Regions from separate parts of the Yersinia mollaretii ATCC 43969 genome, predicted to be linked through region 4. Evidence: predicted binding sites of a transcription regulator. Region 4 holds the regulator's gene; each other region holds the start of a gene.

Region 1 (4,166 bases), 1.3 Mb from region 4:
CTGGCGTTGGTGTACGCTTCGACGTACTCACGGTTAATTTTTTCGTTGGTCATCAGGTACAACAAGACGCCAGACAGGAACGCAATATCCGTACCGGAGCGGATTGGCGTGTAGAAATCAGCCACCGAAGCCGTACGAGTAAAGCGCGGGTCTATCACCAGCAGCTTGGCATTGTTGTGGATCTTGGCTTCCATCGCCCAGCGGAACCCCACCGGATGCGCTTCTGCCGCATTACCGCCCATGACGATAATCAAATTCGCGTTCTTAATGTCAACCCAGTGGTTGGTCATCGCACCGCGACCAAATGTTGGAGCAAGACTTGCTACCGTTGGTCCGTGTCAGACACGTGCTTGGTTGTCTACGGCAAGCATGCCGAGAGCGCGACTAAATTTCTGGGTCAAATAACCCGTTTCGTTGCTGGATGCGGAAGCACACAGCATACCGGTGCTCAGCCAACGGTTGACGGTCACGCCCGCGTCGTTGGTCTTAATAAAGTTCGCATCCCGGTCCTCTTTCATCAGCTTGGCAATGCGATCAAAAGCATCATCCCAAGTGATTCGCTGCCATTTGTCTGAACCTGGCGCGCGGTATTCAGGGTATTTCAGCCGACTTTCGCTGTGGATGAAATCCACTAGCCCAGCCCCTTTAGGGCAAAGTGCGCCACGGTTGACCGGATGGTCCGGGTCCCCTTCGATATGGAAAATGCTCTCTTTGGCGTTTTTCGCGCCGTCGCCGAGGCTATACATCAAAAGCCCGCAACCGACAGAGCAGTATGTACAGGTATTCCGCGTTTCACGGGCACGCAGCAATTTGTAATTGCGCGTCTCCGCAAGCGCCACTGACGGCGCAAAGCCGAGTGCCGCGACCGTGGTTCCCGCCATACCGCCAGCGCAGATCTTAAAGAACTGCCTTCTGCTGACCTGCATGGGTCTCTCCTTACATTGTCACATTGTTTTACCCGTCATACTTCGAGCCACATGTGCGTTGGCTGCGCTCACTCACCCGAATCACTTACCGCTGTAAGCTCATCGGGATTCATTCGCTTGCCGCCTTCCTGCAACTCGAATTATTTTGGGTATGAAATTTAAAATTCAGTTCGCGCTTCCCACAACAAAACGGGAGGCGCTAAAATCGCTTACGCGATATCACGCTTTACCGTGTGGGATACATTTCTGAAATAACGATATGTAGCCACACTATTCTTAATGTGAATGTTACCACATTGTGATTATGGGTTATAACTTTCGGGACCGCATAGTGAGCCAGATCAAACCTTCAGGAAATGACCTCTCCACCGAAATCTGCGGTGCCAAGCAACTTAGCGTGCTACAGCGCCATCAAATGACAGCACCACAATGGGATTGGCTGGCGGAAGAAGTGCCGGTAGCACTGGTCTACAACGGCATCTCCCATGTGGTGATGATGGCGACGCCGAAGGATTTGGAGGCCTTCGCACTGGGATTTTCGCTGTCGGAAGGCATTATTAGCGCCCCGCAAGAGATCTATGCCATTGAGGTCACCCCCAACTGCAACGGCATCGAAGTGAATATTGAGTTATCGAGCCGCCGATTTGCCGGGTTGAAAGAGCGCCGTCGGGCGATGGCAGGCCGCACGGGGTGTGGTGTCTGCGGCATCGAGCAACTGGAGGATATCTTCCGCCCCATCACCCCGCTGCCGTTCACGCAAACCTTTAATCTGGCTCAGTTGGACCGCGCCCTAGCGCAACTCAAACAGGTACAAACCGTGGGTCAGTTGACGGGGTGTACCCATGCCGCCGCGTGGATCAATCCACAGGGTGAATTATTGGGCGGCTGCGAAGATGTTGGCCGCCATGTGGCGCTGGATAAGTTGCTGGGAATTCGGGCCAAACAGCCGTGGCAGCAAGGCGCGGTGCTGGTCTCTAGCCGCGCCAGCTATGAGATGGTGCAGAAAACCGCCATGTGCGGCGCAGAAATTTTATTTGCTGTTTCTGCTGCCACAACCTTAGCGGTTGAAGTCGCCGAGCGCTGCAATTTGACCTTGGTCGGCTTCAGTAAACCCGGTAGAGCCACGGTGTATACTCATCCACAGCGGATTCGTGAGTAGAAAGACCACATAATTAGCAAGGCATTGATAATCATTTTCAATATCATTTAATTAACTATAATGATCCGAACGCTTACGCGGTGCTTACTTTTTTTGTGCCGCCCTACACTATGGAGACGATGATTATGAGTTACTCACTGCCATCCCTGCCTTATGCTTATGACGCTTTAGAACCTCACTTCGATAAGCAGACGATGGAAATCCATCACACCAAACACCACCAAACCTATGTTAACAATGCAAACACGGTGTTGGAGAGCTTTCCTGAGCTGACTAAACTGAGTGTTGAAGAGCTGATCCAAGATCTGGACAAAGTTCCTGCTGAAAAACGCACCTTTATGCGTAACAATGCGGGCGGCCACGCTAACCACAGCCTGTTCTGGAAGGGTCTGAAACTGGGCACCACCCTGACGGGTGATCTGAAAGCTGCTATCGAGCGCGACTTCAAAACGGTTGATGATTTCAAAGCCACATTTGAAGCTGCGGCAGCCACCCGTTTCGGTTCTGGCTGGGCTTGGCTGGTACTGAAAGCTGACGGCAAATTGGCGGTGGTGTCTACTGCTAACCAAGATAACCCGTTGATGGGTGAAGCCGTTGCTGGTGCATCAGGCTTCCCAATTATGGGCCTGGATGTGTGGGAACACGCTTACTACCTGAAATTCCAAAACCGTCGCCCAGACTACATCAAAGCATTCTGGAACGTGGTTAACTGGGACGAAGCAGCCGCGCGTTTCGCTCAAGCTAAGTAGTTAGCCAAAACCGCGCACATGCCTTAAAACGCATGTCTACGGGACTCAATCGATGCCAGCAAGGTTCTCTTTGCTGGCATTTTTTATTGCTATTTTCTGACATTTTTATTGCTAAAGTTTAGCCAAATCCTGCCGATAGATTGTACAAGAAGGTGACTGGCATTCATGGACGAAATCTATGAATGTAGCTGTTATTACGTTTGGGAAAAGCACTCTTGCCAAGGCCTCCCCGCGTCCAGCCCTCATTCCTCTAATAATTAGACCTACCCCACTCACCTACGCTGATTGATTTGCATCAGAGACACCGCATAACGGAGATAACATGGCAGGATTTAGCAAAATTTTGGGTCATTTTGATAATGTGAAAGTCGGTAAAAAGCTGGGATTAAGTTTTTTCCTGATGTTGCTGTTGGTTGGGATCATCGCTGGGACCACCGCTTACCATTTCTCCGTCATCGAAGAGCATGCTTACAAAGTCGATCTGAGCTACAAAATTAACGATGAAGCCAATCAGGCAAAATACAATCGTGCGCTATATGAGCGCACCTATGATTTGCAATACATCAAAGAAAACTCGCAACACATCAACAATATCAAAAACCTGCTGACCCAGAGCGAGACTCTTAGCTGGTCGGAAAGTAACCGCAAAACCATCGGGGCCATCGCCGATGTGGTAGAAGAGTACCTGCAACAGCAGAGTAATTTTGTTAATGCCGTGGCACATAAAGACGATGTGCGCAAAAGCTGGAATATCTCCGAAACACAGAAGAATCTCAACGAGTTACAACAAAGTTTGCTCAATGAGGGCGCGGACACCAACACTCAAATTCTACTCGCAGAGATGAATCAGAAGCTCATGACCGTGCGCTATAACGCCCGGGGCTTGTTGCTGGATCGCAATCAGGAGGCCGAATCCTCCCTGATTACCTCCATCAATATCGCTAATAGCGCGGCAAATGCCTTTATGCCGGTGTTATCGCCAGATCAACAAAGACTGTTGGCACCGGTTATCACCAGTCTAGGCACCTATAAAGACAACGTGCTGGCCTATTTACCGGCTTATCAGCAAGAGCTGGAAGTGGGTAAAGTGATGGAAACCAGCGCCAATGAACTGAACAAACTGGCAACCCACCTGTTCACCCAAGAGCTGCAAGGCACCCACGACGAAATCAATAATGCGCAATTGCAGTTAGCCATTGCCGCTGTTGCCGCCCTGCTGTTGGGTTTGCTGATTTCATGGCGCATGACTCGCCAAATTACCGTGCCATTACGTGCCACACTGGCGATGGCCGAGCGCATCGCCACCGGTGATTTAACGGCAGCGGCCACCTC
Region 2 (4,166 bases), 550 kb from region 4:
TTGGCTTGGAAATCCCACAAATCCGTGCGGCTGTAACGATCTTCTTCACCGCTGATTTTGCTGGCCGCAACTTCCTCAATTAAGCCCGCCGCTCCGCCAACCACTTTGTTCGGCGCAAATGTCAGGCCAGTAATGCGTTTTTGCAGCTCTAAGGTGTCCAGATAGAGCTGATCAGCAAATTTGTCGGCACCTTTGGTGGTGTTGTCGCCAAACAAGATCTTCTCTAACCGATGAAACCCGGTAAATTTCGGATCGGCGGCTTTCTGCTCAAAATCATCTTCACGGGCATCAATGCTGCCATCCAAATCGGAGAACAGTTCAGCAATCGGCTCGATACGCTCGTAATGTTGGCGAGTCGGCGCGTACAACTTGCGTGCCAGCGCCAGATCCCCTTTTTTTACCGCATCGGTAAAGGCTTTCGTTTGCGTGACTAGCTGAGCCACTTCTTGTGTGACATAGACTTTGTACTCCGCAATCGGCCCTACTAATGCCATGGCGTCCGGCTTCACGGCGGCCTCTGCGCCCGCTGCCGCCGTGACAGTCAATTTGCCTTTAGGGTTGCTCAGCAAACCGCAGGTCATGTCATATTCGCCCGGCTCCAGATTAGCGGTCATCTTTTGGGTAAAGCCCGGAGCAATATTCTCGCGCTCCTCAACCACCATAACCCCTTTGAGGATCTCCCACTCCAACCCTTTCTGGCTGACATTATGGACAATAAACTGGGTTTTACCGGCAGGAATCGTCAGCGCCATTGGCTCGCACTGCTTATCATTCACCGTGATTTTAACTTGTGGAATATCAGCAGCCTGTGCGTTGATAGCCAAAGCAGGTAGTGCCAGTAACGCGACTTGCAACGCTGTGCGACGGAAGAACCGGTTAGACATGTGATAAATCCCTGAATGATTAGTGAGTTTTCCGCGCAGCAGGGGCGGTTGTGGCCGCCGTGGTGCGGGGTGGAAGGAAAAATAGGATTAATGCCGGAATCAGATAGATAAAGTAGACCGCTACTTCACTGACGGTTGGCGCTTCTTGATAGCCGAACATGCCTTCGAGGAAGGTGCCAAACAGTGAGTGTGTTGAGAGCACATGGGTCAGATCAAAGGCGATATCTTGAAAATGGTTCCACAGACCCGCCTCATGGAAGGCTCTTATCGCACCCGCTGCCAGCCCTGCGGCAACAAACAGAATAAACAGGCTGGTCCATTTGAAGAATTTAGCCAGATGCAACTTGATGCCACCCCAGTAGATCGCCATGCCGACCAGAATAGCGCAGGTTAACCCCAATATGGCCCCGATGGGCGCGCCAATGCCGACATCTTGCTGGAAAGCCGCCAGTAAGAAGAATACGGACTCAAGCCCTTCCCGAGCCACGGCAAAGAAGACCATAGCGACCAAGGCCCAGCCCTGACTCCGGCCAGAATTGAGGGCGCTGTCGATTGCCCCTTCCAGATGTGTTTTGACTGACTTGGACACTTTGCGCATCCAGAAAACCATATAGGTTAATATGCACACCGCCACCACCGCGATAATCCCTTCAAACAGCTCTTGCTGCTTTTGCGGAAACTCACCAGTAGTTTCATTAATAAAGATGCCGATAGCCAGACAGAGCGCCGCCGCTGTGATCACACCAACCCACACTGCCCCCATCCATTGACCGCGTTGAGTACGTTTAAGATAGCTGGCGATCAGGCTAACAATCAGTGCTGCCTCCAGCCCTTCACGAAACATAATAAGAAATGGGACGAACATGCCGGAACCCCTGCGGTAGGTATGGGTATAACGCGATGATGACAAGCAACGTCAATTTGCGTAAAGAAAAGTAAAACTCAAAACGATAGTGATTATCATTCTGTTAAAAAGAAATTCAATAGAGCGCGTAAGAATATTGTTAATCAAAGTGTGGCAAATTGTTTCTGAGTGGTGAGATAACGCATGAATTCATCAGGATGCCACGTCATATCGCGAGCAAAACAGGCCGGTTTTCCTATAAAAAAAGCCCCCTATTTTGGTAGGAGGCTGATTAAGTAAAGTCAACGCGGTGATTAAACGGTTTTGAACTCCGCTTCAGCATCGCGGAAACGTTCGGTAATGGCATTGCTCGGTGCTTTACCCATCAAGCTCACCACCACAATGGCGATACACGCGAACACAAAGCCGGGGATAATCTCGTACAAGCCCAGCCATGCGTACTGTTTCCAGACGATAACGGTGATAGCCCCAATCAGCATCCCCGCCAGTGCGCCATTGCGGGTCATGCGTGGCCATGTCACCGAGATGAGCACCACTGGGCCAAATGCTGCCCCAAAGCCTGCCCAGGCATAACTGACCAGACCCAGCACGCGGTTATCAGGGTCCGCTGCCAGTGCAATGGCGATCAATGCCACCAGCAACACCATGGCACGGCCAACCCAGACTAACTCTTTCTGGCTGGCTTTTTTGCGCAGGAAGGCTTTATACAGATCTTCTGTCAGCGCACTAGAACACACTAACAACTGGCAGCTTAATGTACTCATGACCGCTGCCAGAATGGCGGAGAGCAGAATACCGGCAATCCATGGGTTGAACAGCAGCTTGGCTAACTCGATGAATACCCGCTCCCCATTTTGGGTCACATTTCCCGCTTGCTCTGGGTGGTTTTCAAAGTAGGCGATACCAAAGAAGCCCACCGCAATCGTCCCTGCCAGACAGAGGATCATCCAAGTCATACTGATGCGACGAGCACTACGAATCGTCCGATGGGAGTCTGCCGCCATAAAACGCGCCAGAATATGCGGCTGGCCGAAATAGCCTAAACCCCAGCCCAACAGCGAGAGAATAGCGACCAGATTCAACCCTTTAAACATATCGATATTGGCTGGGTTTTTCGCGGCGATAACCATCATTGATGTATCGATGCCTCCCACCGCCAGAATAACGATAATCGGCGTTAATATCAGGGCGAAAATCATCAGTGTCGCCTGCACGGTATCGGTCCAACTGACCGCAAGGAAACCACCAATAAAGGTGTAGGCGATAGTGGCTGCCGCTCCCGCCCACAACGCCGTGCCATAACTCATGTCAAAGGTGCTTTCAAACAGACGCGCCCCAGCCACAATGCCTGATGCACAATAAATGGTAAAGAAGACCAAAATCACCACGGCTGATATCACCCGCAGCAATTTACTTTTATCTTCAAATCGGCTGGTGAAATAATCCGGTAAGGTCAGCGCGTTATTATTGGCTTCGGTATGAACCCGCAAACGGCCAGCGACCAACTTCCAGTTAAGATAAGCACCAATTGTCAAACCAATGGCTATCCAGCTTTCGGAGATACCCGACAGAAAAATCGCACCCGGAAGCCCCATCAAAAGCCAGCCACTCATATCGGAAGCGCCAGCAGAGAGTGCCGTCACGACACTGCCTAAACTTCGCCCGCCCAGAATGTAATCATCAAAGCTATTGGTTGCCCGGTAGGCCATGAGGCCAATCAATATCATCCCAAAAATGTAAACTAAAAAAGTCACCAACATCGGTGTATTCATGGTCATGCAATGTCTCCCTAGTGCCTTTATCGTTTTAATATGTCTGCTATTTTTAGTTCTTCTCTCTGAGGGCGGCATCATGTTTATCTCTGGATGGTCGGAACGTGACACTCAGTTGCACCAGAGACAAACGATTAACCTCAGATAAACTGTTAACCGCAGATAAACATCCAACCTTAAAAAAATTATTAGTACAACTATTCGCCAGCGAACCGCTAGCTCGAGGTTGCTATCCTAGTGGAGGACTTTCTTCACCCACAACAATTTAAACAAATTATTTACAAAAAATTCACGCCACATCACATTAAGCCGCGTTTGGAGTGACACCTTCCATGACAAAATGAGTGATACCTGAGGTAAACACCCCACAAATCCTACTATTATTAGTCTTCGCCATCACAACTCGTAATATATTCGCTATCTCTCCCTCTGAATAATTGTTAAAAACCAGACTGAATTCACAGTTCATTCACATGCCTGATTTAACACGGTTGCACAAAGTTGCAACATGATTGATATTGTCGGAAATAAAATCATAACTCCCCTTATAAAAGGAGCCTGACAGCATGGCTAGCACCACAATGGGCGTAAAACTCGATGAAGCGACCCGCGACCGAATCAAGGGCGCAGCACAACGGATAGACC
Region 3 (4,166 bases), 1.1 Mb from region 4:
CTTCGACAGCAAATTCCAGCGGTAATTCAGAGAACACATCTTTACAGAAACCGTTAACAATCATTGAGATGGCATCATCTTCGCTGATACCGCGTTGCAAGCAATAAAACAGTTGGTCGTCGCCAATTTTTGAGGTGGTCGCTTCGTGTTCCAATTGTGCTGAATTATTGCGCACCTCCACATACGGGAAGGTATGCGCACCGGAATTCGGGCCAATCAGCATTGAGTCACATTGCGTGAAGTTACGGGCATTATCCGCACCGGGTAGAATTTTGACCAAGCCACGATAGGTGTTTTGGCTGTGTCCGGCAGAGATCCCTTTGGCGATAATGGTTGATTTGGTGTTTTTGCCAATGTGGATCATCTTGGTGCCAGTATCCGCCTGTTGGTAGCCGTTGGTCAGCGCCACTGAGAAGAATTCGCCGATTGAGTTATCGCCCTGCAAAATCACACTCGGGTATTTCCATGTAATGGCAGAGCCGGTTTCAGATTGGGTCCACGACATTTTCGACCCTTCACCTTCACACAATGCGCGCTTGGTCACAAAGTTGAGGATACCGCCAGTGCTCTCAGTCCCGGCAAACCAGTTCTGAACCGTGGAGTATTTCACTTCGGCATTTTTGTGCAAAATGACTTCAACCACGGCGGCATGTAGCTGGTAAGTGTCACGTACAGGCGCGGAACAGCCCTCAATATAGCTGACATAGCTGCCTTCGTCGGCAATCAAAATAGTGCGCTCGAACTGCCCAGTCTTGGCGGCATTGATCCGGAAGTAGGTGGATAACTCCATCGGGCAGCGCACCCCTTTTGGCACATAAACAAAGGTGCCATCAGACGCCACCGCCGCATTTAGCGCGGCAAAAAAGTTATCTTTCGCTGGCACCACAGACCCCAGATACTTGCGTACCAGATCCGGATACTCCTGAATAGCTTCGCCAAATGAACAGAAAATAATCCCCTGCTCAGCCAACTTGCCGCGATAGGTGGTCGCTACAGATACTGAGTCAAAAATGGCATCAACCGCCACCTCGGCCCCTTCTCGCACTGGCACGCCAAGCTGGGCAAACGCCGACTCTACCTCAGCGGTCAGGTATTCATTCTCTGCCGACGACTGCTGCACCGCACCCGGTTGTGAATCACAGCTATCATCACAGCTACCGCAGGAGGGCGCAGAGTAGTAGCTATAATCCTGATAATCCAAGCTCTTATAGTGGGCTTTCAGCCAGTGCGGCTCTTCCATCTCTAGCCAACTGCGATAAGCGCCGAGACGAAACTCCAGCATCCATTCAGGTTCATTACGTTTCGCTGAAATGGCGCGGATGACATCTTCATTGATGCCTTTCGCTAGCTCATCGGTCGCCAACTGGGTAAAAAAACCTTCTTTATAGCGACCCTCGCTGACCCAAGCCTGCACATCATCTGGAACTTCTACATTGCTTCGTGTCATTTCGTTTACATCGCTCAAACGCCAAAACTCTCGCCACACCCACAGGCATGTTGAGCTTTAGGATTATTAAATTTGAAGATCTGGTTTAGCCCTTCGCGGACGTAATCCACCTCGGTGCCATCAATAAATGGCATCGCTTTCAATGGCACGTAGAGTCTGGCGCTACCTTGTTCAAACACCAGACAGTCGTCGGCGGGTTCTTTCGCCATATCCATAACATAGGCGAACCCAGCACAACCGGACTGCTTGACCCCGAGCTGCAAACCTTTCACTTGCGGGTCTTGTTGCATCAGCCGTGTGATTTGCGCGGCAGCACTGTCTGTTATCGTCACGCCTTGCCAGACATTCTCATCAAGTGAAAATGTGCCGACGGATTCCTGTTGCATATGCCCTACCTTATGTTTCTCAATCACCCATTGACTTTGGGTATAGTCCATTTCAGGTTAACAATTTGCTGGCTGATTATGAGTGAATCAACACAGAATGTTCACAATGGTAGTGATAATAATTATCACTTCAACCGTTTGTTTTGCAGGGATATTAAGAAAAGTGCCGTTTTGACCTCGAATGAGGCGGCAACGAATAAGCATGCTGCGATGGCCGTGGAAGTCTTGAGGAACAAGTGCACTTTTTATCACCCTGAAATAAATGAATAAATTTCACAGCGACGCTCAAATCCCTTGCTAGATCAAAGGCTAATCGCAGTCAGCCTTTGCGTTTTAAAACATTCATAGAAAATACCTATTTCTCCATTAACTTTAGCTGAAAACACCCGCGGGGGAAACCTATCAGAGAGATTTGCCGCATTTATCGGATAAACAATCCCTTCACACTTCAAGCTGTAAGGGTATTAAGGGTGTTCACTTTAATGGGTGACAACGTCACCTTATTTGGGTGTCAATTGGCTTAGGGCGAGGTAGCAAGATGGTGATAGAGAAGAGAGGCAGAATTAAGTTGCTCAAGGCCAATCAATGGCCCTGAGCAAGGTAATAATGGGTGTTTATGGCGAATGGTGTTATCGCGTCAGCACGGCGGTCGTTAAGCGCGAAGTGCAACACAGATGGTCCTGTTCATCGAAAATCTCAATCTGCCACACCTGATGACTGCGCCCGACATGAATAGCGCGACAACAGCCGCGCACTTTTCCAGAACGTACTGACTTCAAGTGGTTAGCATTAATTTCCAACCCCACGATCTGTTGGCCCTCAAGAGTGCACAAATAGCCCGCCATTGAGCCAAGAGACTCCGCCAGCACCACAGAAGCCCCGCCATGTAGTAGGCCAAAAGGTTGTGTGGTCCGATGATCGACCGGCATAGTGGCCTCCAGCTCATCATCGTCGAACCGGGTAAACTCAATACCCAGATGCCCAACCATGCAGCCCTGACTTTGCTGGTTGAGTTGTTCCAGTGTGGCCGTTCGTTTCCAAAGCATCCGTTTCCCCCTTCCTCATTGAAGTTGCAGCGGCGTTAGCTGCTTTCACTCACCCGAATCACTGACCTAAGTCAGCTCAGCGGGATTTGCTCTTTTGCTGCCCTCGCAGATTAAACCAGTTCAAGCAAAGCTTGCAACGGATGCCGCAATCCATTGCCCTCGATGCGCTTTACTTGACTGCGGCACGAGTAGCCAGTGGCTAAACAACGTTTTCCGGGCAGCTTTTGCAGTGCTTGCTGCCAAGATAAGGCATAGATACCCAGCGAGTTATCGATATTCTTCGCTTCATGACCATAGGTGCCCGCCATGCCACAGCAGCCAACACTGACATTTTCCAGTTTGGCACCATAGCGGGAGAATATCGATGCCCAATGTTGACTACTGGCGGGCAGTGCTGTGGTTTCAGTGCAATGACCGAACAGATACCAAGATTCGCCGCTCATCTGCTGCTCTGGCTGTTCCGCCAGTGCCGCCTGCAACCACTCATGCACCAACTGGACATTAAAGTCACCTCGGGAATCGCCCAGAATCTCTTTATATTCATCGCGATAGCAGAGCACCAATGCGGGATCAACCCCGACCATTGGCATCCCCAACCGCGCGATGCGATTCAGGAAATCGGCGGTCTTGCGCGCAGTTTTGGCGAAGCGCAGCAGGAAGCCTTTAATATGTTGCGCCTTGCCATTAGGTGAGAATGGCAGCAGCACCGGGTTAAAGCCCAGCTTTTCCACCAGCCGGACAAAATCGGCCACCACTTGGGCATCATAGTAGCTGGTGAAGGGATCTTGCACGATCAGCACGTGCTGACACCGTTCAGCTTCCGGCAGTTGCTCCAACTGTTCCAGCGTCATGGTACTGGCGTAGTGACCTGACAACGACTGCTTCAATGAGGGGCTGGAGAGCATCGGGAGATCCACCATGCCAATACTCTTGCGGCTTAACGCGCCGACCCACGGCTGTTTCAGGAAGAAATTAAAAATTTTCGGTGTTTTCGCCATTAACGGCGCATAGCTCTCCACCCCTGCCACCACATAGTCGCGCAGTGGGCGGTGATAGCGGGTGTGATACAACTGGAGGAAACGCGAGCGGAAACCGGGGACGTCAATTTTTATTGGGCACTGAGTCGAGCAGGCTTTGCAGGCCAGGCACCCCGACATCGCCTCTTTAACTTCGTGGGAGAAATCATAGTCCCCCTTGCTGGCATGCCAAGTGTTGCGGGTCTTTTCAATCAGGCCACGGAGACTCAGGCGCCGGGTTGCCAGCCCTTGCTCCAGCGCTACCGGGTCA
Region 4 (4,166 bases):
AAAGGCACCAAGCACCCAAAGTAGCGCGGCTCTGATAGTAATATTTTTTAAAAACTGCATGTTCGTTCCCCTTATATATCGGATGGTTACCGTTAGAGACTCAGGTGTTATTTGATGACCGAAAAGCAATAAAGGACGTTCCATACAGCTAACGACAACTCCTTTCCGGCAAATTTTCATCTGACGGTTTCCCCCTGGCACCGCTAATTGCAACCTTTCAGTTACACAACGGTTATCGGCAATGACGTTATAAGGTTGAGCAACTCACAAAAATTTAATATCGCATAAACTTGATACCCGTCTGACGGGGTTTTCTGGCATTATGCCGCCCTATGAAATGTGTTATATTATTGGGCAGAAAGCGCGATAATCTGCATAACTATTTGAATTTATAAGGTATTAAGTTATATGGCAACTGTAGGCATTTTCTTTGGCAGCGATACTGGCAATACCGAAAACATTGCCAAGATGATCCAAAAGCAACTGGGCAAAGAGGTTGCTGAGGTTCACGACATTGCCAAAAGCAGCAAAGAAGACTTAGAAGCCTTCGATATCCTGCTGATCGGTATCCCAACTTGGTATTACGGCGAAGCACAGTGTGACTGGGATGATTTCTTCCCGACACTGGAAGAGATCGATTTCAACGGCAAACTGGTTGCCCTATTTGGTTGCGGCGATCAGGAAGACTACGCGGAGTATTTCTGCGATGCGATGGGCACCGTGCGTGACATCATCGAGCCACGAGGTGCCGCGATTGTCGGTCACTGGCCAACCGCAGGCTACCACTTCGAAGCCTCCAAAGGTTTGGCTGATGACGATCACTTTATCGGTTTAGCTATCGATGAAGATCGCCAACCAGAACTGACGAATGAACGTGTTGATGCTTGGGTAAAACAGATCAGTGAAGAGATGAATCTGTCTGAGATCACCGGCTAATTTGTTACTGTGGAGGCGCAATGGCGTATTATTATCGTCGGGCGTCTCCGCTGCTTTTCACCCCTTTCACCCTTCTCTGTTAAGCAGCCCACAATTCCACATCTTCATTAGTGAATAATAAAAATAAGTCGCTACAAATTTGTAACGTTATGCGTAGCGGATATAGACTAAAATGATGCTACATCCCCATTCATCAATACACTGCATGATTAATCTGGCAAAGTGTGCAATTATATCTTTGTTAACAACCACGGTTTTCATTTGGGGCTAGCAGTTCTATAATGAGACGCAATTGTAATTATTGCGCCACGGATGTCATAGGCTGAACAGCCTTAATTTGAATCGATAGTAACAGGACTGAATCCGCATGACTGACAACAACAAAGCCTTAAAAAACGCTGGCCTTAAAGTAACACTGCCCCGGCTGAAGATTCTGGAAGTGTTGCAAGATCCGGCGTGCCACCACGTCAGCGCGGAAGATCTTTATAAAAAGCTGATCGATATCGGTGAAGAGATTGGTCTGGCGACGGTTTACCGCGTACTGAATCAATTTGACGATGCCGGTATTGTGACCCGCCACAATTTCGAAGGCGGTAAATCAGTCTTTGAGTTGACGCAGCAGCATCATCACGATCACCTGATTTGTCTGGATTGCGGTAAAGTGATCGAGTTTAGCAATGAAGCGATTGAAACTCTTCAACGTGAAATATCTAAGCAACACGGTATCAAGCTGACCAATCACAGCCTGTATTTGTATGGCCACTGTGAATCCGGCGACTGCCGTGAAAATGAGTCTGCACACGATAAAAGATAATGCCGCGTTATCGCGCTGATCTTATAAAGATTTTAAGCACTGAATCACGTTAGGTTTATTTTTGGCCCTGATAGTGCTATTTAATTATCGGGTTAACATAAGTCCCAGCAAAATGGCCACCTTTCCCGTACGCTCACCTCAGCGGGAGCCGGGTGGTCACTCTTATTGATATCCCGTCATCCCCTAATCTTACATGACATATTTTCGCTGTTTATCATGACTCAGTGATTAGGCTGCCTGCATGAATTTTGACGTAAAAAAACCCCGGCAAGCCGGGGGAAAAACCATCAACTCAACTTCACTTAATTTTGTTTATCGCAAAATAAAGAAAACAGCAGACACAGCGTTTTGAAACTCATCATCACACTTTAACCGGCTCGGCCCGACTACTACGTTTACCATCCGGGCTGGTTGAACGGATCATCACATCACCGCTGACTTTAGGTTGCGCTTTGGCATCATATTGCTGCCATTGCTTACCGCCATCAGTGGAGTACTGGATGATCAAGCCCGGCAATGAGATATTGGCCTCTAATTGACCCGCAACCACCCGTGCTCCAGGTACTGGTAGGCGGTAAGCAATGCCCGCTTTATCCAATTTCGCCAGTTCACGTTGGCCCATAATATTGGCAAAACGCTGCCAATCGGTGTCCAGCGCCTTGGTATCAACCCAATGCGTCTCACCGCCTTTGTACTCGCGGCCCGCTTTATAATCTTGCTCCCATGACGCGCGATGCCAGGCACGTTCCGCCAGTGGTAAGACGCGCGGGAAGATCATGTACTCCATCTGCTCATCAGTGCGGACGGTTTCATTCCACGACTGACCGGAAATACCGTGTACGCCCGGCCACGGCTTATCACTCTTCGCGCTGAAGTGATTGCCATCGCGATCGACAGAGGTTTCGGCGTTTTGCGGCATGTTATCTGGCGCGAAGCTGAAGACTTTAGCCTCGTCGTTAAAACGGGTGGCCCAGTAGTAGCCTCGTTCATTCGGGTTAACTTCATACGGCATGTCGAAGTAGACATAATCCGGGTTGGAGGCTACCACTTCGTAGCCTTTATTGGCCCAATCGTTGATTGAATCAGCGCCGCCCCAGAACAAGGTGTCCCAGAAGTTGACACCAACACGTTGAGTCGCAAAGTCTTTCGCGCCTTTGGCATCTTTCAGGCCATCCTGCCAAGCTTGCATTTTTTCGATGCCATGGGCATTCACCAATTTGCTCACTTCAATGGCGAAGTGGCTGGAGAGATGCTCCACGTCCTGAACTTTGCCTTGCTTGACCATCTCCTGACATACCTGCGACTTGGCCCATGGCTTATCTTCAACACTCTTATCAATGATGCCTTTACCCGGCTCAATCGGGCCATTTTTGTCTTGGAAACCGGCCCCCAGACGGATATTTTTCGCCTCATCACCGCCAAAGTGCCAAGTGGTCAGCGGCATCCCCGCCTCTTTGTGCATCTGAGCCATTTCGCCGATCACTTTATCAACGAAGCGCTTAGAGGAGTCCAGACAAGGGTTCAGGTAGCTTTTGCGCTCATAGAACTGCACGGAGGTAGTATTGGAGTCATCTGTCGGGTCAAGCAGGCGGAACTCATTGGCCTCTTGCTCTTTACCCTGCTTCATCAGATTGTTGTAACGGGCCTCCATGGAGACCACCGCCGCACGAGCATGGGCGGGCATGTCGATTTCAGGAATGACATCAATCTGGCGCGCTTTGGCGTATTTCAGAATTTCGATGTAATCATCGCGGGTGAAGTGACCACTCCCCAGATTATTGCTATCCGGGCCAGACCCCAACTGCGGCAACAAACAGCTGTTTTCAGTCAAATCGTGGCAACGTTTACTGCCCACATCAGTCAGCTCTGGCAGGCCGGGGATCTCAATACGCCAGCCCTCATCGTCGCTCAGATGGAAATGGAATTTGTTCAGCTTGTAAGCGGCCATCTGATCCAGTAAACGCAACACGGCATCTTTGGTTTTGAAGTTACGGCCGACATCAAGGAAGACGCCACGATATTCAAAGCGCGGCGCATCTTTTGCGTCCAATGTCGCTATTTTCTGGCTACCGTCAGTGGGCACCAAAGAGAGAATAGATTGCAGACCATAGAAGACGCCTGTGGGATCAAAGCCAATAACCTGTGCGCCCTTCTCGCCGATTTTCAGCTCATAGGCACCAGAGACCGCTAAATCGCCCTTAAACGCAGCCGGTTGGATCGAGGTTTTTATCGGGAAACCCGCAGCATTCAGCTTCAGGCCGAGCAATTCGAAACGCTGCTGTACCACCTCGGCAGCCGGTTTAGGCAAGGCGCTCAGGTCCAGTGCCACACCTTGGCTCAAATTCACATCTTGCGAGTGAATCTCGACCGCCATTGGGGTCGGAATAATCTGCCCGCGTAAGTTCGTCGCCGTTAA

The links. Region 4 encodes Fur, which represses iron uptake genes when iron is present. Its sites were predicted from a motif close to ATAATAATGAGAACNACTATCAA; they were not measured.
Positions count from the first base shown of each region.
Region 1: a site for Fur is predicted at 2,110-2,132, ahead of sodA (superoxide dismutase [Mn]). Genes of this name have one in related genera too.
Region 2: a site for Fur is predicted at 1,832-1,854, ahead of efeU (iron uptake transporter permease EfeU). Genes of this name have one in related genera too.
Region 3: a site for Fur is predicted at 1,940-1,962, ahead of sufA (Fe-S cluster assembly scaffold SufA). Genes of this name have one in related genera too.

Region 1 covers NZ_CP054043.1:1,331,805-1,335,970, reverse strand. The annotation lists gene fdnG (formate dehydrogenase-N subunit alpha) at 1-926, opposite strand, end outside; gene fdhD (formate dehydrogenase accessory sulfurtransferase FdhD) at 1,231-2,085, shown strand; gene sodA (superoxide dismutase [Mn]) at 2,211-2,834, shown strand; gene HRD69_RS05830 (methyl-accepting chemotaxis protein) at 3,157-4,166, shown strand, end outside.
Region 2 covers NZ_CP054043.1:3,135,858-3,140,023, reverse strand. The annotation lists gene efeO (iron uptake system protein EfeO) at 1-884, opposite strand, end outside; gene efeU (iron uptake transporter permease EfeU) at 904-1,749, opposite strand; gene putP (sodium/proline symporter PutP) at 2,043-3,527, opposite strand; gene putA (trifunctional transcriptional regulator/proline dehydrogenase/L-glutamate gamma-semialdehyde dehydrogenase) at 4,088-4,166, shown strand, end outside.
Region 3 covers NZ_CP054043.1:3,655,213-3,659,378, forward strand. The annotation lists gene sufB (Fe-S cluster assembly protein SufB) at 1-1,447, opposite strand, end outside; gene sufA (Fe-S cluster assembly scaffold SufA) at 1,462-1,833, opposite strand; gene HRD69_RS16330 (hotdog fold thioesterase) at 2,463-2,879, opposite strand; gene ydiJ (D-2-hydroxyglutarate dehydrogenase YdiJ) at 2,990-4,166, opposite strand, start outside.
Region 4 covers NZ_CP054043.1:2,583,753-2,587,918, reverse strand. The annotation lists gene HRD69_RS11445 (methyl-accepting chemotaxis protein) at 1-60, opposite strand, end outside; gene fldA (flavodoxin FldA) at 409-936, shown strand; gene fur (ferric iron uptake transcriptional regulator) at 1,304-1,750, shown strand; gene HRD69_RS11430 (beta-N-acetylhexosaminidase) at 2,112-4,166, opposite strand, start outside.